3 regions of the Erwinia pyrifoliae DSM 12163 genome follow, and region 1 is predicted to be linked to each of the others. Evidence: predicted binding sites of a transcription regulator. Region 1 holds the regulator's gene; each other region holds the start of a gene.

The links. Region 1 encodes CRP, which controls carbon source genes, mostly activating them, when cyclic AMP is high. Its sites were predicted from a motif close to ATGTGANNNNNNTCACAT; they were not measured.
Region 2: the regulator CRP is predicted to act here: its motif matches at 5,388-5,405, upstream of yrbN (protein YrbN).
Region 3: the regulator CRP is predicted to act here: its motif matches at 5,720-5,737, upstream of cdd (cytidine deaminase).

The regions. Positions count from the first base shown of each region.
Region 1 is NC_017390.1:3,701,691-3,709,762, reverse strand. It holds gene ppiA (peptidylprolyl isomerase A) at 138-710, shown strand; gene EPYR_RS16935 (aminodeoxychorismate synthase component II) at 768-1,346, shown strand; gene argD (bifunctional acetylornithine/succinyldiaminopimelate transaminase) at 1,433-2,650, shown strand; gene EPYR_RS16925 (YccS/YhfK family putative transporter) at 2,696-4,774, opposite strand; gene crp (cAMP-activated global transcriptional regulator CRP) at 4,835-5,467, opposite strand; gene EPYR_RS16915 (OsmC family protein) at 5,833-6,240, shown strand; gene EPYR_RS16910 (phosphoribulokinase) at 6,277-7,146, opposite strand; gene EPYR_RS16905 (YheU family protein) at 7,254-7,472, opposite strand; gene EPYR_RS16900 (hydrolase) at 7,472-8,072, opposite strand, start outside.
Region 2 is NC_017390.1:434,027-442,098, reverse strand. It holds gene nrdD (anaerobic ribonucleoside-triphosphate reductase) at 1-72, shown strand, start outside; gene nrdG (anaerobic ribonucleoside-triphosphate reductase-activating protein) at 69-533, shown strand; gene EPYR_RS02000 (DUF350 domain-containing protein) at 546-944, opposite strand; gene EPYR_RS18775 (GIY-YIG nuclease family protein) at 1,070-1,435, shown strand; gene EPYR_RS01990 (GNAT family N-acetyltransferase) at 1,360-1,863, opposite strand; gene EPYR_RS01985 (luciferase-like monooxygenase) at 2,308-3,315, shown strand; gene EPYR_RS01980 (DEAD/DEAH family ATP-dependent RNA helicase) at 3,392-5,308, opposite strand; gene yrbN (protein YrbN) at 5,301-5,375, opposite strand; gene nlpI (lipoprotein NlpI) at 5,485-6,369, opposite strand; gene pnp (polyribonucleotide nucleotidyltransferase) at 6,498-8,072, opposite strand, start outside.
Region 3 is NC_017390.1:1,557,646-1,565,717, reverse strand. It holds gene EPYR_RS06920 (chorismate mutase) at 1-138, opposite strand, end outside; gene EPYR_RS06915 (GNAT family N-acetyltransferase) at 455-877, shown strand; gene EPYR_RS06910 (hypothetical protein) at 914-1,159, shown strand; gene apbC (iron-sulfur cluster carrier protein ApbC) at 1,198-2,310, opposite strand; gene metG (methionine--tRNA ligase) at 2,443-4,524, shown strand; gene EPYR_RS06895 (CidA/LrgA family protein) at 4,586-4,981, shown strand; gene EPYR_RS06890 (CidB/LrgB family autolysis modulator) at 4,974-5,666, shown strand; gene cdd (cytidine deaminase) at 5,791-6,684, shown strand; gene EPYR_RS06880 (NAD-dependent malic enzyme) at 6,808-8,072, shown strand, end outside.

The DNA of each region.
Region 1 (8,072 bases):
ACTGTTTTCCCGGCGAAGATAACGTTTGCTTTTATCGTACCGCTGGTAAATAACGGTAAAGCGCTGGCGCGTTGGTGAGTGCCTCTTTACAATCATTATTGATTCTATGATTTGTTGCCCTCAGTAAGGATTTTTTCATGTTGAAACGCACTTTGACCGCAGTGGCGACAGTTCTCGCCCTGTCTTCGATCTCTGTCTCCGCTCTTGCCGCTAAGGGAGATGCGCATGTGCTGCTGACCACTTCAGCGGGCAATATTGAACTGGAACTGAATAACCAGAAAGCACCGGTTTCGGTGAAAAACTTTGTGGATTATGTCAACAACGGCTTCTACAACAACACAATTTTCCATCGTGTGATCCCCGGCTTTATGTTGCAGGGTGGCGGTTTCACTGCCGATATGCAGCAGAAGCAGCCAGGTGCGCCGATCAAAAATGAGGCAGATAACGGGCTGCTGAACAAACGCGGCACCCTCTCCATGGCGCGTACCGCAGAGAAGGACAGCGCCACCAGCCAGTTCTTTATCAACGTGGCGGACAATGCCTTCCTCGATCACGGCCAGCGTGATTTTGGCTATGCGGTATTTGGTAAAGTGGTGAAGGGTATGGACGTAGCGGACAAAATTGCCCAGGTCCAGACTAAAACCTTCGGTCCTTACCAGAATGTCCCGGTGACGCCGGTTGTTATTCTGTCGGCGAAAGTGCTGCCATAATTAACTGACTGCTTTCTCTGACCCGGGCCGCCCTGGCCCGGGCGTAACGGACCGATCATGCTGCTGCTTATCGATAACTACGACTCCTTCACCTGGAATCTCTACCAATATTTTTCCGAGCTGGGCGCTGAAGTATGCGTGCGGCGCAACGACGAGATTACCCTGGCGGGTATCGCCGAGCTGGCCCCCGACCAGCTGGTGATTTCCCCCGGCCCCTGTACCCCGAACGAAGCGGGGATCTCGGTGGATGCCATCCGTCATTTTGCTGGCCAGTTGCCGATCCTCGGTGTTTGCCTTGGGCATCAGGCCATTGCCCAGGCATTTGGCGCGCGTGTTGAACGGGCACGAAGGGTGATGCACGGTAAAACCTCGGCGATTGAGCATAACGATGCTGGCGTATTTGCCGGCCTCAACCATCCGTTGACGGTCACGCGCTATCACTCGCTGATCGTGGCGGCAGACAGCCTGCCTGCTGCATTTGAACTCACCGCCTGGACGCTGCGTGATGACGGCCAGCCGGACGAAATTATGGGTTTTCGTCACCGTACGCTGGCGCTGGAAGGGGTGCAGTTCCATCCGGAAAGCATTCTGAGCGAGCAGGGGCATCAGCTGCTGGCTAATTTTCTTAAACGCTGATTAATGTTTGCCTTTTTCTGACTTTTTATGCATATTTTATGACTATATTTTCATGTGTATGAAAAGACTAAACGGTGAGGTAATGAATGGCGGCGGAAAAGAAAGCGGTAACGCGGGCGACGTTTGATCAGGTGATTTTGCCTGTTTATGCACCAGCACAGTTTGTGCCGGTCAAAGGCCAGGGTAGCCGTATCTGGGACCAGCAGGGTAAAGAGTATATCGATTTCTCCGGTGGGATTGCGGTTACCGCGCTGGGCCACTGCCATCCGGCGCTGGTGGAGGCATTAAAAACCCAGGGCGAAACCCTGTGGCACACCAGCAACGTTTTCACCAACGAGCCAGCCTTGCGCCTGGCGAGTAAACTGATCGATGCCACCTTTGCCGAGCGCGTGTTCTTTGCCAACTCCGGCGCGGAAGCCAACGAAGCGGCTTTCAAGCTGGCGCGTTACTACGCTTCACAGCGCCACAGCCCGTATAAAAGCAAAATTATTGCCTTCCATAATGCGTTTCACGGCCGCACGCTGTTTACCGTTTCCGTCGGCGGGCAGCCAAAATACTCCGACGGCTTTGGACCAAAACCGGCTGATATTGTCCATGTGCCCTTTAACGATCTGGCAGCGGTCAAAGCGGTTATCGACGATCATACCTGTGCGATTGTCGTCGAGCCGATCCAGGGAGAGGGCGGCGTGGTGCCGGCTACCGAGGAATTTATGCAGGGGCTGCGTCAGCTGTGTGATGAACATCATGCGCTGCTGGTGCTGGACGAAGTACAGAGCGGCATGGGCCGTAGCGGCAAGCTGTTTGCCTGTGAGCACTACGGCGTGAGCCCGGATATCCTCACCACGGCTAAGGCTCTGGGTGGCGGCTTCCCGGTCAGCGCGATGCTGACCACCAACGACATTGCTTCAGTGATGGCACCAGGCGTGCACGGCACCACCTACGGCGGCAACCCGCTGGCCTGTGCGGTGGCTGAAGCGGCGCTGGACATCATCAATACGCCGGAAGTGCTCGACGGCGTGGCCGCGCGGCGGCAGCTGTTTGTTGATGCGCTACAGGCGCTAAATGCTAAGCGCGATCTGTTCAGCGATATCCGTGGCAAAGGGCTGCTGATTGGCGCAGCGCTGAAGCCACAGTACGCTGATAAAGCCCGCGAAATCCTTAACGTGGCGGCGGCCGAAGGGGTGATGGTGCTGGTAGCCGGTAGCGGCGTGATGCGCTTCGCGCCATCGCTGGTGATAGAGCCTGCCGATATCGCCGAAGGCATGGTGCGCTTTGCTGCGGCCGTTGATAAAGTACTGGGCTGAGCGACGGTGCGCTAACCGTGCGGCGACCGCTTATTCGGGTTGCCGCTATGACGATTTCCCCAAGCGACGTGACAGCCAGTGGCCATGATGTGGGCGCTGGCTCCAGGCCAGTGATGAAATGGTGTGCATGGTGTTAAGGTGGTCGAGAATACGCTCGATGTGACCTTCCAGCAGGGTCACCGGGCCATGCTGGAAATTGTCCGGTGCCTCCAGCACATTGCTTTTTGAACCCGGCCCGTCATATTCCAGCCGCTGCTGGCAACGTTGCAGGGCTATCTCGCAGGACTGAAGATAGCGCTCCGCCAGCGAGGCGGTGAGCATGGTATGTTCCCGCGCCATAATCGTCATCGCATTAATATGTTCAACGATCAGCTGGCTGTGGGTAACCCACAGTTTCATATCGGCCAAATAGCGGGAATTGAAGCCAGGCTCCTGCATCGCCTGATTCAGGGAGTTATACAGCGCGTTATGCGCCTGATTGACTTTAATACGCTGGTTCGCCAGCTTGCTGACATCCTGTTCATTGCCTAACAACATCTGCAACGCTTCCTGAAAGGCCTCCAGCGCATCGTTTGCGTTCTGGCGCAGCAGCCCGCTCTGCCACTGCGGCCACAGCCAGATGTTGCCGCCAAAGGCAATCAGGCAGCCCATCAACGTATCGAGCAGGCGCGGCAATAAGAAGCTCTCCCCGTTCAGCGACAAAAGCTGGAGAGAATAAACCGCCGTTACCGTAAAGCCCACCGTCGCCCAACCGTAGAACTTGCGTAAAATCAGGTAACTGACCAGGGTGATGGCCAGCATCACCAGTAATGTCATTGACTCAGGAGCATGCAGGCGCAGGGCCAGTGCGGCAACCGCCAGCCCGGCCAGGGTGCCGAGCGCCCGGTGCTGGATGCGCACCCGGGTGGCACTGTAGCCGTTCAGGCTGACAAACATCATGGTCATCAGTATCCAGTACGGCTTCGGCATAGCCAAAAACAGCGCCAGCGTACTGGCAAAGGTCAACATCACCGCATAGCGTGCGGCGGTGCGCAAAGCGGTAGATTTAAGCGAAAGGTAGCTTTTCAGCGCCGGCAGCAGCGGCAGGCGGCGCTGACGGTCGGCCATCAAATCGCGGCGGTAAAGCGGGCGTTGAGTGCGCAGCACGCGCGCAATACGGCTGAAATGGTAGTAGCAAAAATGACCGACCGGATTATCCGGATGCTGATGGACTACCTTCTCCAGCGCTTCCAGCGGCTGCTCCATCTCAAAACGTTTGGGGAAGCGGTGATACAGGATATCGTCAGCCAGCTCGCGCAGACGGGCGGCGATACGCTGCGCATTCCAGCGGATCACCGCCTCGGCGTGGCTCAGGCGCACCAGTTTTTGCACGTCTTCCGGCTGATGCAGGCTGACGGCGATGTGCTCCTGCAGGTCAAGCGCCACCTGGAAAGCGCGCGTCAAAGGCTGGTAGTGCTGGTTGCGGTTGGCTGCCAGCATATGAATTTGCTGGTAACAGGTAGTGATGAGGTCGACGGCCTTTTGCTGGCGGGCAAACAGCGGCGGCATGGCGGTTGAGGGATCGTTCAACTGATTTAAATGGCGATACTTTGCCTCGCAGTAGTCAGCCAGCTCGCGATATAGCAGGCTGAGCGTTTCGCGCATCGGCTGCTCTTTCCACAGCCAGAACCAGAACCAGTTAAATACGCCGTACCAGATGGTGCCCAGGATATACAGTAACGGAGGCTGCCACATCGGCACTTTCCCCGCGAGGCTAAGGGTGAAGATGGCGGCAATCAGCGAGGCGGGCATCAGGCGGGCATGCAGCGGGCCGATCTCGCCGGTAACCCCCAGCAGCATCGCCATCAGCAGCAGGATCAGCGGCAGCGGGATCCCCTGGGCGCCGGCATACTGGATAATAAAACTGCTGCCGGCGAACAGGCCTCCGCCCACCATCAGGCGTTTAAAGAAGTGTTTATGCGGCGTATCCAGCCCGGCATTGTTGCAGCAGGCGGGAACCAGTGAGAACAGCAGACCTTTCTGTAAATCTCCCAGCAGCCAGCCAAGTGCAACCGGCAAACACAGCACCAGCGTTTGCCGCAGTGCGTAGTTAACTTCAGGTTGATAAATGATTCTGCGCCACATCAGCCGCACCAAATAGAAAAAGGCGCGACAGAGGCTGGCGCGCCGTGGGTTCAGGGGCGATTAACGCGTGCCGTAAACGACGATGGTTTTACCGTGTGCGGAGATCAGGTTTTGATCTTCCAGCATTTTCAGTATACGACCGACCGTTTCGCGCGAGCAGCCAACAATCTGGCCGATCTCCTGACGGGTGATTTTGATCTGCATCCCGTCCGGGTGCGTCATTGCATCGGGCTGTTTTGCCAGGTTCAGCAGCGTCTGGGCAATGCGTCCGGTCACATCAAGGAAAGCTAAATTACCCACTTTTTCCGAGGTGACCTGCAGGCGACGCGCCATCTGCGAAGACAGGCGCATCAGGATGTCAGGATTGACCTGGATCAGCTGACGGAATTTTTTGTAAGAGATTTCAGCCACTTCACAGGCTACTTTGGCACGTACCCAGGCACTGCGTTCCTGGCCCTCTTCAAAGAGGCCCAGCTCGCCGATAAAATCCCCCTGGTTGAGATAAGAGAGGATCATCTCTTTCCCTTCTTCATCCTTGATTAATACCGCTACTGAACCTTTAACGATGTAGTAAAGGGTTTCCGCCTTCTCACCCTGATGGATCAGCGTGCTTTTGGATGGATATTTGTGAATATGGCAATGGGACAGGAACCATTCGAGAGTAGGGTCTGTTTGCGGTTTGCCGAGAACCATTCGCTGTTATCCTCTGTTGTCATCTGGCCTGAATACATCCGGTTTACCACGCAGCAAGTGCCACGATCCCCTTGCTGCCGCACGTAAATATTGGGGATATACGGGGGGCTGAATCCCTGCCAGGCGTTGACATAGTCAAGCGTTCCGATAGGAAAAGACACGGGTCGCTCCGGGGCAAGCCGTATGCTGTCGTTTCGTTTTCACCAACATCATGATGCAGATGAAATTTACAGCCTCGTTTGTAGCACAGCTTGGGATGGCTGTCTTCTGTTGTCTCGCTTCAGCATAGTCAGAAAAAGAGAGCGTTGCCGTTTAAGTGACTGCGGCGTACTCTGCTGTAACTAAATGAATTGGAGGATGTTGTTATGCAGGCACGGGTTAAATGGGTTGAAGGGATGACGTTTTTGGGAGAATCCTCATCCGGCCATCAGGTGCTGATGGATGGTAATTCGGGCGATAAAGCACCAAGCCCGATGGAAATGGTGCTGATGGCCGTCGGCGGCTGCAGCGCCATAGACGTGGTTTCGATTTTGCAAAAGGGCCGCCACAGCGTGGCTGACTGCGAAGTAAAACTGACCTCAGAACGCCGCGAAGAGGCACCGCGTATCTTCACCCACATCAACCTGCACTTTATGGTCAGCGGAACCGCGCTGGCGGATAACGCGGTAGCGCGTGCGGTCGATCTCTCTGCGGAAAAATACTGCTCGGTGGCGATCATGTTGGGCAAGGGGGTGAAGATAAGTCACAGTTATGAAGTTATCGCACTGGCCTGATCCAGCCCCTTCGCTTAGCGGTGAAAGGAAAGAACGTCAGCCGATTTTCTTTCCTTCAATCAACCGCTTGACCAGCGGCCCCATAATCAGCTCCATCGCCAGCCCCATTTTGCCGCCCGGCACCACCAGGGTTTTGATATGTGAGATAAACGAACCCTGCAACATGGACAGCAGGTAAGGGAAATCGATATCTTCCAGCCCCTGAAAGTGGACAACCACGAAACTCTCATCCAAAGAAGGGATGCCACGGGCGGCAAACGGGTTGGAGGTATCCACGGTCGGAACGCGCTGGAAGTTAATATGGGTGCGTGAAAACTGCGGGGTAATAAAGTTGATGTAATCCTCCATGGATCGCACCACGGAATCCATCACCGCTTCGCGCGAGTGGCCGCGTTCGCTGGTATCGCGCACCAGTTTCTGGATCCACTCAAGGTTGACAATGGGCACCACGCCAACCAGCAGATCCACCTTGTCCGCCACGTTATGCTGCGGGGTGACAACGCCGCCGTGCAACCCCTCATAAAACAGCACGTCGGTCGGTTCCGCCAGCGGCTGCCACGGCGTGAAGGTGCCTGGCACCTGATTCCAGGGTACGGCTTCATCATAAGTATGCAGATACTTACGCGACTTTCCTTTACCGCTGCGACCATATTCGCTAAATGTGCGCTCCAGCAGTCCGAAATCATTTGCTTCCGGGCCAAAATAGCTAACGTGTTTACCCATATCGCGCGCTTTGCGGATTGCCATATCCATCTCCGGGCGGGTAAAGCGGTGAAAGCTGTCTCCTTCTACTTCCGCAGCATGCAGATCCAGCTGCTGGAAAATCTTCCTGAATGCCAGGCTGGTGGTGGTGGTTCCTGCCCCGCTGGAGCCGGTAACGGCGATAACCGGATGTTTAATCGACATGGCGAACAACTCCCTGAAAAAACGGGTGGGGCTGCATTGGTAACATGATTTGTCGATCTGTGTCACCCATGCAGCAGGTACAGCGATAAAATACAGGCAAAATGCGCTTAGCCGTGAAACTGGCCGCGCGGCATAATGTTGACCGACTCGTGCAGTTCAGACCACACCAGCACCACCTCGCCGCTGCTCAGCTGACGGCGAACATCGGCGACTTTCTGTTCCAGCGATCGCTCATGTTCGCCATAATCGGTGCCTTCGCGCAGCACAAAGGATTCAATCAGGTTATCAAGCGTTGCAGAATCGAGTTCTTTCCAGGGAATAATCATCAGTTGTCCAGCCAGGTGGTAAGCCATTGCGGAATGCGTTGCTCCAGCCACATTTGTGGGCTGCGCAGCGTTCCGCCTACAAAACCGACGTGCCCGCCATGCTGCGTCAGCTGATATTCAACGTTTGACGGCAGCAGGGCAGGATCGGGGATCACGTCAGCGGTCATAAAAGGGTCATCCTGTGCGTGAATGATCAGCAGCGGCTTACGCACACCGGGCAGCAGCGGCATGGCGCTGCTACGGCGGTAGTAGTCGCTGGCATCAATAAAGCCATGAGCGCGGGCGGTTATCGCATTATCGAAATCGCGCAGATGGCGCATGGATTCGAGCTGTGCCAGGTCGACGGGCAGCGCGCCTGGCCAGGCGCGCAGTTTACGCCGGGCATTCTGTTTCAGCAGGTTGAGCAGATAACGCTGATAAACGCGGGAAAAGCCCTGTTCCAGCCGCAGGCTACAGGGTTCCAGCATCAGCGGAGCGGAAACTGCCACCCCGGCGTCGAGCAGGCAGTTATCCCCCTGCTTGCCCATCAGGCAGGCCAGCATATTACCGCCCAGCGAGATGCCCACGGCAGCGGTAGGCCCCTGGCCCCATTCAGCGTGC
Region 2 (8,072 bases), 760 kb from region 1:
CCGTTTAATGCCGGCAAACAGGAAGAGGTTAAACGCCGGGTGAAACATCTGCGCGGAGGCCAGGCTGGATGAATATTCATCAGTACTATGCGGTGGATGTGATGAACGGCCCCGGCACACGCTGTACGCTGTTTGTTGCGGGCTGCGCCCATCACTGCCGTGGCTGCTACAACCAAAGTACCTGGCGAGTGGACTCCGGAACTCCATTCACCCCGCAGATGGAGGAGCAGCTGATTGCAGACCTCAACGAGACGCGCATTATCCGCCAGGGACTGTCGTTATCGGGCGGCGACCCACTGCATCCGGCCAATCTGGCCGATGTTCAACGCCTGCTGCACCGGGTAAGGCGCGAATGCCAGGATAAGGATATCTGGATGTGGACCGGCTACCGTCTGCAGGAACTGAGCATCAGCCAGCTGCGCGTTATCGACCTGGTCAACGTGCTGATAGACGGAAAATTTATTCAGGCGCTTAAAGACCCGGCGCTGCCGTGGCGCGGCAGCAGCAACCAGGTTATCCACCAGCTGCGCTAAGTCAGCTCCCGGTCAGTAAGTCATACAGGCTGCATTCAGGATGCCGACCCCGAGCGAGACTGCACCGAGGAATAACCCCACGGCGCGCTGGTTTTGCTCAATGCGTGAACTGATATCGTGAATAAACAGACGAACGGCAGTGAAAACCAGCAGCTGTACGGCCAGCGCTATTGCGCCCCACAGCAGATAATCAAGCAGATTGACGGAGTTAACCGCTACGCTTGCCAGGGGAATAATATAACCCAGCAATGCACCGATAAAACCGTACGTCGCAGCCAGATTATTTTCCTTAATCAAACACCATTCGTTATGCGGTGTTATGCGCATATAGATCAACAAAAACACCAGCACCATTGCGCAGCTGGTAAAAAAATAGCTGGCAAAAGCGAGTACAAGTGGCAGAGTGGCCATATTTCATCCTGAATGAGTCTGTTGCGGTCAGGCAGTTTAGCATAAAAGCCGGATACGCGGGTTTGTAGCCTGTATACCTGATTTTGCGTTACTGTAACAGGATGATCATTTAGCGGAGTAAACCGATGAGTCCTGCTGCCCCTGCCGAATGGCATTTGTACATTGTGCGCACCGCTGGCGGCATGCTTTACACCGGGATAGCCCTTGACGTGGCGCGCCGCTTCGCCCAGCACCAGAGTGGTAAAGGTGCCAAAGCGCTGCGCGGTAAAGGGCCGCTGGAGCTGGTTTTTCATTGCGCAGCGGGCGACCGCTCGCTGGCATCAAAGTTGGAATACCGCGTCAAACAGCTTAAAAGGCAGCATAAGCTGCGGCTGGCTGAACAGCAGCCTGTATCGCTCATGCAGTGGCTTAGCGATCACAACCGATTAAACGGCGCGGAGTATTCGATATTGCCCGCTATGCCATTGCAAACATCGTCCGCCAGTTTATAAACCTGGAAAGCCTGTTCCGTCCCTTCCCGGCGGCAGTGCAGCTGGCAATGCGCTGCCGTTTTAAAACCACACCGCCCGTAGTAAGCCGAATCGCCCAGCACAACCACTGCGGCATAGCCGAACTCATTTAACGTATCCAGCCCCTCGTAGATCAGCCGCGATCCCAGCCCCTGCTTACGTACGCTTTCATCGACAGCCAGCGGCGCTAATCCAACCCATTGCCGATCCTCACCGTTAAGCGTAACCGGGCTGAACGCCGCATAGCCAAGAACCTGGCCTTCGTCGTCGGTGGCCACCACGCCAAGGGTTAATAAACCGCCCTCACGCAGCTGCCGGACAAGTTCAGCCTCGGCAGAGGTCGGGAAGCTGCGGCGCAGCAGGGCGTCAATGCTGGCAGCATCAATGCCAATCTCGGTACGAATTAACATGCTATACCTGCGCGATCCACCGGGAATTCGCGTCCTTTTCATTCAGGCTTCATTAATATCAGCCGGTTGTATAAGCCCGATGCGCAACTGCATCGGCACCGATTCAAATTCTGTTGTCGCGGTCGGCAAGATGACGCTGCCGATGGCCACACCGGGTGGGCGAACGTTGATCGCTTTTAACCTGCAATCGATCGCTTATCAATAGCCGATCGAAGCGTCAGTGGCATTTATGGCACATCGCCAACCCGGCGATATCCTTAAAAGTAGTTCCTTACTGCAGGAATGTAATTTTTGTTGACCTGGGTGTCTTGTCATTTAACCGCTTTTAGTGAGGATTATTTATTTTTTGAAGAGTGCTCGAAACGGACAATCATTGCGCGAAAAGATGTCGTAGCCTTTAATAACACGCACCTCAGTGATGCCCTTTAGAATAAGTGAGCCTTTATGTCTGAGAAACAAACAGTACCGCTGTCGCTACTTGACCTTGCCCCCATTCCGCTGGGCGCGACGGCGAGTGACGCATTCCGTACTTCGCTGGCGCTGGCGCAGCAGGCTGAAAAACTCGGTTACCATCGCTACTGGCTGGCCGAGCATCACAATATGACGGGCATTGCCAGCGCAGCGACCTCCGTGCTAATCGGCTATCTGGCAGCCAATACGCAACGCCTGCGCCTCGGTTCGGGTGGGGTTATGCTGCCTAATCATGCCCCGCTGGTGATTGCCGAACAGTTTGGTACCCTCGAATCGCTCTATCCCGGTCGTATCGATCTGGGGCTTGGCCGCGCGCCAGGCTCCGATCAGCAGACAATGATGGCGTTGCGACGCCATAACAACGTGCGGGAAGATAACTTTCCTGCAGACGTGGCTCAGTTGATTAACTGGTTTGATGCAGCAGGAGAGGTCAGCCCGCCAGTGCAACCCGTGCCGGGCAAGGGATTATCTATTCCGGTCTGGCTACTTGGCTCCAGTTTATACAGCGCGCAGCTGGCAGCGCAGCTGGGGCTGCCATTTGCTTTCGCCTCACACTTTGCCCCAGAGATGCTGTTACAGGCGCTACGTGTCTATCGCGAGAAATTTAAGCCTTCCGTCCGGCTGGAGAAGCCTTATGCCGTGGTGTGCGTCAACGTGGTGGCTGCCGACAGCGAAAGCGAAGCGCGCTTCCTGTTTACCTCAATGCAGCAACAGTTTATCAACCTGCGTCGCGGCAGGCCTGGCCCCTTACCCGCACCGGTGGCCAGCATGGATCATTTGTGGTCATCAGCAGAGCAATATGGTGTGCAGCAGGCATTAAGTATGTCGATAGTCGGCGACAAAGAAAAAGTACGTCACGGACTGGCGGCGCTGATCCGGGAGACGGCGGCGGATGAGATCATGGTTAACGGCCAAATTTTTGACAGAACTGCGCGCCTCTCTTCCTTTGAGCTGGCGATGCAGGCACGCAACATGCTTTGACTTTAGCCGGTTTATCAGCGGATTACGCCCATAAAAAAACCAGCCCGAAGGCTGGTTTTTTCACGGCTGTCAGTGATTATGCATCACGACGACGCGCGGGTGCGCTACCGCCTTCTTCACGACGTGGACCACGGTTGCCCGCTGGACGACGCTCACCGCCGCGTTCGCTGCTGAAACGACGACCGCCAGCTTCACCACCGCGACCGCCTTCACGACCGGCACCGGCGCCGAAACCACCGCGCGCAGGACCGCCAGGGCGGCGCTCACCACCACCGACGTTGCTACGTGGCTGTGCATCACCAATCAGCTGCATATTCATCGGCTTGTTGAGAATACGCGTGCGGGTAAAGTGTTGCAGCACATCGCCCGGCATGCCTTTTGGCAGTTCGATGGTTGAGTGAGTACCAAACAGCTTGATATTACCGATGTAACGGCTGCTGATATCGCCTTCGTTAGCGATAGCGCCAACGATGTGACGAACTTCAACACCATCATCACGGCCCACTTCAATGCGGTACACTTCCATATCGCCAACGTCACGACGTTCACGACGTGGACGGTCGCCATCGCGCGCTTCGCCACGCGCTTCGCGTGGGCCACGATCCGGACGGTCACCGCGACGATCGTCACGACGGTCATCACGATCGCGGAATTCGCGACGCGGACGCTGCGGCGCATCAGCAGGAACGATCAGTGGACGTTCGCCCTGAGCCATTTTCAGCAGAGCGGCGGCCAGAGTTTCGATATCCAGTTCGTCTTCCGGCTGCATCTTAGACAGCAGCGCACGGTACTGTTCCAGATCGCTGCTTTCCAGCTGCTGCTGAACTTTCGCGGCGAACTTAGCCAGACGACGCTGACCCAGCAGTTCTGCGTTTGGCAGCTCCACTTCAGGAATGGTCAGCTTCATGGTGCGTTCAATGTTACGCAGCAGGCGACGCTCACGGTTCTCAACGAACAGCAGTGCGCGGCCAGCACGACCAGCACGGCCGGTACGACCGATACGGTGCACGTAAGATTCTGCATCCATCGGGATGTCGTAGTTAACCACCAGGCTGATACGTTCAACGTCCAGACCACGGGCAGCAACGTCGGTGGCGATCAAAATATCCAGACGGCCATCTTTCAGACGCTCCAGCGTCTGCTCACGCAGAGCCTGGTTCATGTCACCGTTAAGCGCGGCGCTGTTATAACCGTTACGCTCAAGCGCTTCGGCAACTTCCAGCGTGGCATTTTTGGTACGCACAAAGATGATCGCTGCATCAAAGTCTTCTGCTTCCAGGAAGCGGGTCAGCGCATCCGTTTTACGGCCGTAAGCCGTCCAGTAACTCTGGCTGATGTCCGGGCGCGTGGTAAGGCTTGACTGGATACGCACTTCCTGCGGATCCTTCATAAAGCGTTTAGTAATACGGCGAATCGCCTCTGGCATTGTGGCAGAGAACAGCGCGGTCTGGTGACCGTCTGGGATCTGCGCCATAATCGTTTCAACGTCTTCGATAAAGCCCATACGCAGCATTTCATCGGCTTCATCCAGCACCAGACCGCGCAGGTTAGACAGGTCTAACGTGCCGCGTTTCAGGTGGTCAAGCAGGCGACCCGGGGTGCCGACAACAACCTGTGGCCCCTGGCGCAGAGCGCGCAGCTGAACGTCATAACGCTGGCCGCCGTAAAGGGCAACAACGTTCAGACCACGCATATGTTTAGAAAAGTCCGTAACGGCTTCAGCAACCTGAACCGCCAGTTCGCGGGTTGGTGCCAGCACCAGAATTTGCGGCGCTTTAACAGTAGGGTCAATGTTATGTAACAGTGGCAGCGAGAAGGCTGCAGTTTTGCCACTTCCGGTCTGCGCCATACCTAACACGTCACGGCCTGCCAGCAGGTGAGGAATACACTCAGCCTGGATTGGGGATGGCTTGACGTAGCCCATGCCGTTCAGTGATTCAAGGAGGTCGGCGTTCAGGCCAAGTTCAGCGAAAGTAGTTTGGATATCAGTCATGTAGTACACGTGCCTCGTAGATTGCGGCGGCCAGTCTACATAACTCGTCGTGAAAATTTTCAGTCATTTTCATCAAAAAGTGTGAACCGGCTCAAATTAGTGGTTTCGACGAACAAAAAGACCCTCATCCGCCAAGATGATGACTTTTCGAAATTCAGGCAATAAAAGTTCGTCAGCTATTGCTGGTCAGATTCTGATAAATCGTCTTGTGTCTGGCCGAGTAGCGCCAGCTCCAACAATGCATATCGATGCTCAACAAAGTTGTGAACGTTGTTGGCGACCGTCAGCTTGAACAACGCTTCTGCGTTGTCCTTCTCCCCCAGACTTAGGTAGTACTTACCTAAATAGAAGTTGGTTTCACTGAGATGTTCAGCGAGCGAGGTGTTATCCGTTGCGTCCGCCTGGAGCCGTTCCGTCAGCGTTTTTTCGCTGATGTTGCCCAGGTAGAACTCGACAATATTCCATCCCCATTGCTCCTTAACCGCTTTATTGTATCGCTGCTTCAGCGATACTTTAGCCTGCTCTGCATTCATCTCACGCTGGGTGAGATACAGCCACAAGCTGCGGAACGGATCGTTGGGATCGTCTTGATAAAACGCCAGCAGATCATCTTGCGCCAGTTTAAATCTTCCACCGTAGTAGAGGGCGATGCCGCGATTTAAACGCGCATAATTGTAAGTTGGATCAAGCTCAAGTACAGAATCAAACGCTTCATAGGCAGCATCAAAATTGCCTGCCTGCGTTAAATATATGCCTAGGTAATTGAATACTTCAGGCATATCCGGTCTGATGGACAGCGCTTGTGAAAAATCATTTCGCGCCAGCGCCCTCAAACCGAGACTATCATACAACACTCCGCGCTCATATAACAGCTGTGCGCGTTCATCATCGGTTAATGACCGACTGGCAAGTATTTGTTCCATGCGAGCAAGAATGACCTCCTGTTGCAGCGTGGGCTGCAAAGGAACTGCCAAAACTTCGTTCTTACGCCAATCGGTGTTGCTACATCCAGCCAACGATAAAGCCGTCGCAAGGAAACACCAGCGCAAAAATGGCTTCATGTACCACTCCCGAAAACAAACATTGGGAATAACATCCTGTTACCCGCTTGCCATCGACAAGGCCATCCCGCCCTTGCGTTCAAAAAATTCTCCGCACCCACAAGGTACGGAGAATTCATCAGTACTGCTTATTCGGCTTCTGGTGTGGCAGGAGCGGCTTCTGCTTCAGGCTGAGCCTGTTCGCCAGCTTCTTTGATGCTCAGGCGTACGCGACCCTGGCGGTCAACTTCCAGTACTTTCACCGGAACTTCCTGGCCCATTTGCAGATAGTCTGTCACTTTTTCTACACGCTTGTCGGCGATCTGAGAAATATGTACCAGACCTTCTTTACCACCACCGATAGCCACAAAGGCACCAAAATCAACGATGCGCGTCACTTTACCGTTGTAGATACGACCCACTTCGATCTCTGCGGTGATCTCTTCGATACGACGGATAGCAAATTTAGCTTTTTCACCGTCGGTAGCCGCGATTTTCACCGTGCCATCATCTTCGATTTCGATAGTGGTGCCGGTTTCTTCCGTCAGCGCACGAATGACCGAGCCACCTTTACCGATCACGTCTTTGATTTTATCAACGCTGATCTTGATGGTGTGGATACGCGGTGCAAACTGAGAAATATCGCCACGCGGACCGCTGATAGCCTGCTCCATGACGCTCAGAATGTGCAAACGCGCACCCTTAGCTTGGTTCAGAGCCACCTGCATGATTTCGCGGGTGATACCTTCAATTTTGATGTCCATCTGCAGCGCGGTGATGCCTTCACGGCTACCGGCTACTTTGAAGTCCATGTCGCCCAGGTGATCTTCGTCGCCCAGAATATCGGACAGCACAACAAAGTTGTTGTCGTCTTTAACCAGACCCATCGCGATGCCGGCTACAGCGGCCTTGATTGGCACGCCTGCATCCATCAGCGCCAGAGACGCACCACAAACGGACGCCATCGAAGACGAGCCGTTTGATTCAGTGATTTCAGACACCACACGCACGGTATACGGGAAAGCATCGCCTTTTGGCATCACGGCCAGCACGCCACGCTTCGCCAGACGACCGTGACCAATTTCACGACGCTTAGGCGAACCCACCATGCCAGTTTCGCCGACAGAGTACGGAGGGAAGTTGTAGTGGAACAGGAAGTTGTCAGTACGCTCGCCCATCAGCTCGTCGAGGTTCTGCGCATCACGGGCAGTACCCAGCGTGGCGGTGACCAGCGCCTGAGTTTCACCACGGGTGAACAGTGCGGAGCCATGAGTACGCGGCAGCACGCCGGTGCGCACGTCCAGACCACGGATCATGTCTTTTTCACGGCCGTCGATACGCGGTTCGCCACGCAGAATGCGGCTGCGTACCACGTCTTTTTCCAGCGCGTGCAGCAGATCGCTGATTTCACCAGCGTCCAGCGCTTCGTCTTCCGCCAGCAGCGCAGCCGTGGTTTCAGATTTGATGACATCAACCTGAGCGTAGCGCTCCTGCTTTTCAGTAATGCGATAAGCATCGCTCAGGCGAGACTCGGCCAGTGCAGCAATGCGTGAACGCAACGCCTCGTTAACCGCTTCTGGCTGCCAGTCCCAACGTGGTTTGCCCGCTTCAGCAACCAGCGCATTGATGTTATCGATGACGATCTGCTGCTGGTCGTGGCCAAATACCACCGCCCCCAGCATCTGCTCTTCGCTCAGCAGCTCGGCTTCAGACTCAACCATCAG
Region 3 (8,072 bases), 1.9 Mb from region 1:
TGCCACATCCTTCATGTAGGACAAACGTTGGTTGATCAACGCAGCCACATCGTCTTTTGGTGCTAACGTCGCCATTGCCGTTGCCGAGAAAAGCAGTCCCGCCAAAAGCACCAGCCCCATTGGAACTTTATTACCCATTGAATTCCACCTTTTCTGTCAATCCTCAGTCGCCAGTACGCACCAGCAATCAATGTTAAATTTTCACAGCCTTTTCTATAAGGTTTGTGGTGTAAGCTGCTGCCCCAGTTCCCGTTAAGCGTTGAAATTATACAAAAATGTCGATAAAGGTAAGAAGGCCGATGGTTTAAGGCGTTCATCCCACGCTCCTGCCCTGATACGCTAAGCTGAGATAAACGCTCTCATGACCGCACGCTTTTTTGTACATCGGGTTTGACGATTTTGAGATAAACTTCGCGCCGTTGCCGTACGGCGTATTGATGTCAGGAGTCTCGTTTTGAAAATCCGCCCTTTTAATGAAGCCGATCGCCCGTTTCTGCGCACGCTTTTTCTCGCCGCGCGTAAAACCAACTGGACCTGGTGCGATACCAGCGAATGGCAGCTGGAGGACTTCGACCGCGTCACGCTGGGCGAACGGATACTGGTGGCAGAAGAACAGGGGCACCGCGTTGGTTTCGCCGCCGTGCTGGATAACGATAATTTCCTGCACAGCCTGTTTATCGACCCTGAATACCAGGGCTGCGGCGCTGGCAGCGCGCTGCTACAGGCGGTGCAAAGCAGCTTTACCTCGACCGGCGCGCTCAAATGCCAGACGGAAAATCTGCATGCACAAAGTTTTTATAAAAAGCACGGCTGGCGGGTGGCCGCACAGGGGCAAAGCGATCGGGGCGAATATCTGTTGATGCACTATGTGCTTTAATAGCGCTTTCAAATCAAACAGAAGGGACAGTTGACGATGAACAGATCGCTTCATGAGCAGGCGGGTGTTAGCAAGGTAGCCTGGGAAATGCTGCAATATCTGCAGCGTATCGCTCGCGGCGATAGCACATTTACCATTCAGGATACCCTGCTCAACCACCGCTGCAACGTGACGCCGGATAATGATTTTACCCTGCTCAACCAGTTGTTTGACGCCGGAAAGATTGATTACGACTACTCGATGGTGGACGGTTTCCAACAGCGTCTGGTGCGCCTGGTTTAGCGGCCAACAGGAAAGCATCGGCCGCGCGACAGGGCAGTTTACAGGGTACGAAAAGCAATATCTTCAGGGATAACGTCGCCCTGCCAGTAAAGCTGGGCGGCAACGTTTATCGCCAGCTGGCGGTAAAGCCCGGTAAATTCGCTGTCCGGGCGGCGAATGACCGTCGGTTCACCGTTATCCAGATCTTCGCGCAGACTGATATGCAGCGGAAGTTGACTTAGCAGGCGGGTATGATACTGCTGCGCCAGTTTTTCCGCGCCACCGCTGCCAAAGAGAGATTCCTGGTGACCGCACTGGCTGCAAATGTGTACGCTCATATTTTCCACCACACCCAAAACCGGCACGTTGACCTTATCAAACATCACAATGCCCTTGCGCGCATCGATCAGCGCAATATCCTGTGGCGTGGTGACCACCAGCGCCCCGGTCACCGGCACGTTTTGCGCCAGCGTCAGCTGGATGTCTCCGGTGCCAGGCGGCATATCCAGCACCAGATAGTCCAGTTCCGGCCATAACGTCTCATTCAATAACTGCAGCAACGCCTTACTGGCCATTGGGCCGCGCCAGACCATGGCGTTATCTTCGGTTACCAGATAGCCAATGGAGTTAGTCGCCAGCCCGTGTGCAACAATCGGTGCCATATGCGTACCGTCCGGTGAGGTTGGGCGCTGGTCTTCTGTACCCAACATGTCCGGGATTGACGGGCCGTAAATGTCTGCATCCAGCAGGCCAACTTTTGCCCCTTCTGCCGCCAGCGCCAGTGCCAGATTGACGGCGGTGGTGGATTTACCGACCCCACCTTTGCCGGAGCTAACGGCAATGATGTTTTTCACCCCGTTAACGCCGGGACGATTTTTTACCCGTTGCAGCGTTGCCACGTTCAGCGTTAAGCGCCAGCCGATCTCTCCGGCTCCGGTCAGACGCAGCAGTTCAGCGCTGACCTGGTCTTTCAGCTGTTCAAACGGGCTTTGCCAGACAAACGGCATACCCAGTTCGATATGCAAACGGTTGTCGATCAGCGCACAATGGCGCAACGCTTTCAGCGTGGTGAGATTATGCTGCAGGCTGGCGTGTTCAAATGTGGCCAGCACATTCATGACGATAGCGCGTAGTGCTTCGGGTGTATGGGGCTGCCGGGAGGATAACGTCATCGGGTTTCCTTGCTCTCGCGGGTTGTTCAGCTGCGACTCTGTGGTTAAGCATATCAGATCTGGTTTACTCTCACGTACCCGTAAGGAAAAATCCCCCGCCGCCTGAACCCCTTGTTTACGCCGGGTCGGGCAATCGGTTACCATCTAACCCCCTTTTTCAACAGGTATGAGCTAAGTCTTACTATGACTCAAGTCGCGAAAAAAATATTGGTAACGTGCGCCCTGCCGTACGCAAATGGTTCCATTCATCTCGGCCACATGCTCGAGCATATCCAGGCCGATATTTGGGTCCGTTACCAGCGAATGCGCGGCAACCAGGTTTACTTCATCTGTGCTGATGACGCACACGGTACGCCGATCATGCTGAAAGCCCAGCAGATGGGGATGGCACCGGAGCAGATGATTGCGGACATGAGTCAGGAACATCAGACCGACTTTGCCGGCTTTAATATCAGCTATGACAACTACCACTCCACGCACAGCGAAGAGAACCGTGAGCTGTCCGAGCTTATCTATACCCGACTGAAAGAAAACGGGTTTATTAAAAACCGCACCATTTCTCAACTCTACGATCCGGAAAAGGGCATGTTCCTGCCGGACCGTTTTGTGAAAGGCACCTGCCCGAACTGTCAATCACCGGACCAGTACGGCGATAACTGTGAGGTCTGTTCTGCTACCTACAGCCCGACGGAACTGATTGAGCCGAAATCGGTGGTATCCGGTGCGACTCCCGTGCTGCGTGATTCGGAACACTTCTTCTTCGATTTGCCAGAGTTCAGCGCCATGCTACAGGCCTGGACCCGCTCCGGCGCGTTGCAGGAACAGGTGGCCAATAAGATGCAGGAGTGGTTCGAGTCTGGCCTGCAGCAGTGGGATATCTCGCGCGATGCGCCCTACTTCGGCTTCGAAATCCCCGGCGCGCCGGGAAAATACTTCTATGTCTGGCTGGATGCGCCCATCGGCTACATGGGTTCATTTAAGAACCTGTGCGACAAACGCGGTGATATCGATTTTGATGCTTTCTGGCGTCAGGATTCTGACGCCGAGCTTTATCACTTCATCGGTAAAGATATCGTCTACTTCCACAGCCTGTTCTGGCCAGCGATGCTGGAAGGCAGCCAGTTCCGCAAGCCGACCAACCTGTTTGTGCATGGCTATGTCACGGTGAACGGCGCAAAAATGTCCAAGTCACGCGGCACCTTTATTAAAGCCAGCACCTGGCTGCAGCATCTCGATGCCGACAGCCTGCGCTACTACTATGCCGCCAAGCTCTCTTCGCGCATCGACGATATCGACCTGAACCTTGAAGATTTTGTGCAGCGCGTCAATGCCGATATCGTCAACAAGGTGGTGAACCTGGCCTCGCGCAACGCCGGTTTTATCAACAAGCGCTTTGCCGGGCAGCTGTCTGCTGAAGTCGCCGATCCGGCGCTCTATCAGACCTTTATCGACGCATCCAACAGCATCGCCCAGGCCTGGGCCAGCCGTGAGTTCAGCCGGGCAGTACGCGAAATCATGGCATTAGCTGACGCCGCCAACCGTTACGTTGATGAACAGGCTCCGTGGGTGGTGGCAAAACAGGAAGGCCGTGACGCAGAGCTGCAGGCTATCTGTTCGATGGGCATCAACCTGTTCCGCGTACTGATGACCTGGCTGAAGCCGGTGATGCCCTCTCTCGCCGAGCGCGCTGAAACTTTCCTCAATCAGCAACTGAGCTGGGAAGGCATTGAACAACCGCTGCTGAACCACAATATCGCCGCGTTTAAAGCGCTGTACAGCCGCATTGAAATGGATAAGGTGAATGGTCTGATCGCCGCCTCAAAGGACGATGCCGCCACCGCCCAACCGGCAGTGAGTGGTCCGCTGGCAGACGACCCATTGCAGGAAACCATCAGCTTTGACGACTTCGACAAAGTAGATATGCGCATTGCGCTGATCGAGAATGCCGAGCTGGTGAAAGGTTCTGACAAGTTGCTACGCCTGACGCTGGATATCGGCGGCGAAAAACGCAATGTGTTCTCCGGCATTCGCGCTGCCTACCCCGATCCGGCGCTGCTGGTGGGTCGCCTGACGGTGATGGTTGCCAACCTGGCGCCACGCAAGATGCGCTTTGGCCTGTCAGAAGGGATGGTGATGGCAGCAGGGCCTGGCGGAAAAGATATCTTCCTGCTCAGCCCGGACAGCGGCGCGCTGCCCGGACAGCTGGTTAAGTAATCGTCATCTGATATCGGGGGCGGCGGCAACTACGCCGCCCCCGACAGTTTCTGGAGCTTATATGCGTTCCGTGCTGCACGTTACCTGGCAATATCTGCGTGCCATATTCATTATTTATCTCTGCCTGTATGCCGGTCGCGGTGTTGCCGGGCTGTTGCCTCTTGCTATCCCCGGCAGCATTCTCGGCATGCTGTTGCTTTTTATCCTGCTTAGCTCCAACCTCCTTCCGCTTTACTGGGTCAAACCCGGCTGCCATCTGCTGATTCGCTATATGGCGCTGCTGTTTGTCCCCATCAGCGTGGGCATCATGGATCATATGGATATCCTTAGCGCGCAGTTCGCTCCGATTGTCATTTCCAGTACGGTGGGCACGCTGATCGTGCTGGTGACGACCGGGCTGGTCGCGCAGCATATGGCGCGCCGTTATCACTCACGCCAGGGGGCTAAAGATGAATGAAATCTGGTGGTCACTGCCGTTAACCGTGCTGGTATTTCTGGCGGCACGCAGGCTGGCGGCCAAAGTCAACAGCGCCATCTGCAATCCGCTACTGATTGCCATGGCGGTGATTATCCTGCTGTTACTGCTGCTGCACATGCCCTATGCCCGCTATTTTCAGGGCAGCGCGTTGCTTAACCAACTGCTGCAACCGGCGGTGGTGGCGCTGGCGCTGCCGCTTTACGAGCAAATGCCCCAGATCCGCATACGCTGGAAGTCGATCCTCAGCATCTGTTTTATTGGCAGCCTGACGGCGATGACTTCCGGCAGCGCCATCGCATTATGGCTGGGGGCCACGCCGCAAATCGCCGCGACCCTGTTACCCAAATCGGTGACCACGCCCATCGCGATGGCGGTTTCCGCTGCGCTCGGCGGCATCCCCGCCATCAGCGCCGTTTGTGTGCTGATAGCGGGCTTGCTGGGCGCGGTATTTGGCCATATGCTGCTCAATCTGTTGCAGGTACGCAGCAAATTTGCACGCGGGCTGGCGATTGGCAACGCGTCACACGCGCTGGGCACCGCCCGCGCTGCCGAGGTTGACTATCAAGAAGGAGCGTTCAGCTCGCTGGCGCTGGTGCTGTGTGGCATTATCACCTCGCTGCTGTCACCGTTTATTTTCCCGCTAATGCTGAAACTTAGCGGGTAAAACTTGCGATAAGTCTCTCATTTTGGTGATGCGTTTCACTTATTGCATTGATAGAGCGATTTAGATCACATATAACTGGCTGCCGGCCCGTTATATGGGCTGCATTCAGCGCAAGAGGCTTACTATGCACCCACGTTTTCAGCCGGCATTTGCCATGCTTCCCCACCGATTACAGCACACCTTAGAACCCATATTATCGGCGACGGACTTTGCCGGGTTTATCCGCGCTGAACAGGCCGTTGCCCTAAAGAAACAGTGCGGATTCAACGACAGCGAACTGGCCTTTGCCCTGCTGCCGCTGGCGGCTGCCTGCGCCGTTGCGCCGCTGTCTGATTTTAACGTCGGTGCCATCGCCCGTGGCAAAAGCGGCACGCTGTACTTTGGTGCCAATATGGAATTTGTCGGCGCCACGATGCAGCAAACGGTTCACGCCGAGCAGAGTGCGGTCACGCATGCCTGGCTGCGCGGGGAAAGCGCGCTGATAAGCATCACCGTTAACTACACGCCGTGCGGCCACTGCCGCCAGTTTATGAATGAGCTGAACAGCGGCACCGATCTGACGATAGAGCTACCGGGCCGCGCCGCCGCCACGCTTGGCCACTATCTGCCGGACTCATTCGGACCACGCGACCTGGCTATCTCTACCCTGCTAATGGACGATGTCGACCACGGGGTGGCGCCCTGGGGCGATGTGCTGCAACAGGCGGCGCTGGCTGCCGCCAACCGCAGTCACGCGCCTTATACCGGGTCATGGAGCGGCGTGGCGCTGCAAACCGCCAGCGATGCGATCTTTGCCGGGCGCTATGCCGAAAATGCCGCCTTTAATCCCAGCCTGCCGCCGTTGCAAGGCGCGTTGAATTTACTCAATCTGGCCGGAGAAAATCTGAGTGATATCAGGCGTGCGGTTCTGGCCGAAGCGCCGGATGCAAAATTAAGCCAGCAGAGCGCCAGTGCAGCAACCCTGACCGCGCTGGGATGCCACAGCTTCACCACTATTCCACTGGTAAAAGTGGAATAAACATGCTGTAAGGCAGACAAAACCACCGCTTTTGTTATCAGCTGTTAACAAAAGCTGTACTTTCGGATGAATTATTTTAGGATTGGTGCCACCACATCCCGATCCAGAAAGAGTAAGAATTCCATGGAACTCGACTACGAAAGCAAACGTTCGCTGTACATCCCTTATGCTGGCCCTATCCTGCTGGAATTTCCCCTGCTGAATAAAGGCAGCGCCTTCTCGATTGAGGAGCGTAACGACTTCAACCTCAACGGGCTGCTGCCGGAGACGGTTGAAAGCATTGAGGAACAGGCAGAACGCGCCTGGCGTCAGTTCCAGGACTTCAAAAACAATAACGATAAACACGTCTACCTGCGTAATATTCAGGACACCAACGAAACCCTGTTCTACCGCCTGCTCGACAATCATCTGGAAGAGATGATGCCGATTATCTACACCCCGACCGTTGGCGCTGCCTGTGAACACTTCTCCGAGATTTACCGCCGCGCGCGCGGCCTGTTTATCTCCTACCCTAACCGCGCCAGCATCGAAGATATGCTGCAGAATGCCACCAAGCAGAACGTCAAGGTGATCGTGGTTACCGACGGCGAGCGTATTCTCGGCCTCGGCGACCAGGGGATTGGCGGCATGGGCATCCCAATTGGCAAGCTCTCCCTGTATACCGCCTGCGGTGGCATCAGTCCGGCCTACACCCTGCCGGTGGTACTCGATGTGGGAACCAACAATCAGCAACTGCTGAACGACCCACTGTATATGGGCTGGCGTCACCCGCGCATCACCGGTGAAGAGTACGACAGTTTCGTCAATGAATTTATCCACGCGGTGAAGAACCGCTGGCCGAACGTGCTGCTGCAGTTTGAAGATTTCGCGCAAAAAAATGCCATGCCGCTGCTTGAGCGTTACCGTGACGAAGTGTGCTGCTTTAACGATGACATTCAGGGTACTGCTGCCGTGACGCTGGGTACGCTGATTGCCGCCAGCCGTGCTGCAGGCAGCAAACTGTGCGAACAGAAGGTGGTGTTCCTCGGAGCCGGTTCAGCCGGTTGCGGTATCGCCGAGCAGATCATTGCGCAGATGAAGTCAGAAGGTCTGAGCGACGAGGAAGCACGCGCACGGGTGTTTATGGTTGACCGCTTCGGCCTGTTAACGGACAAACTGCCTAACCTGCTGAACTTCCAGAGCAGGCTGGTGCAGAAAAGTGACCATCTGGCCAACTGGGACAGCGCCAGCGATTCGCTCTCGCTGCTGGACGTGGTGCGTAACGCCAAACCTGACATTATGATTGGCGTATCCGGTCAGCCGGGTCTGTTCAGCGAAGAGATCGTGCGCGAGATGCACAAACACTGCGCGCGCCCGATCGTTATGCCGCTGTCTAATCCGACCTCGCG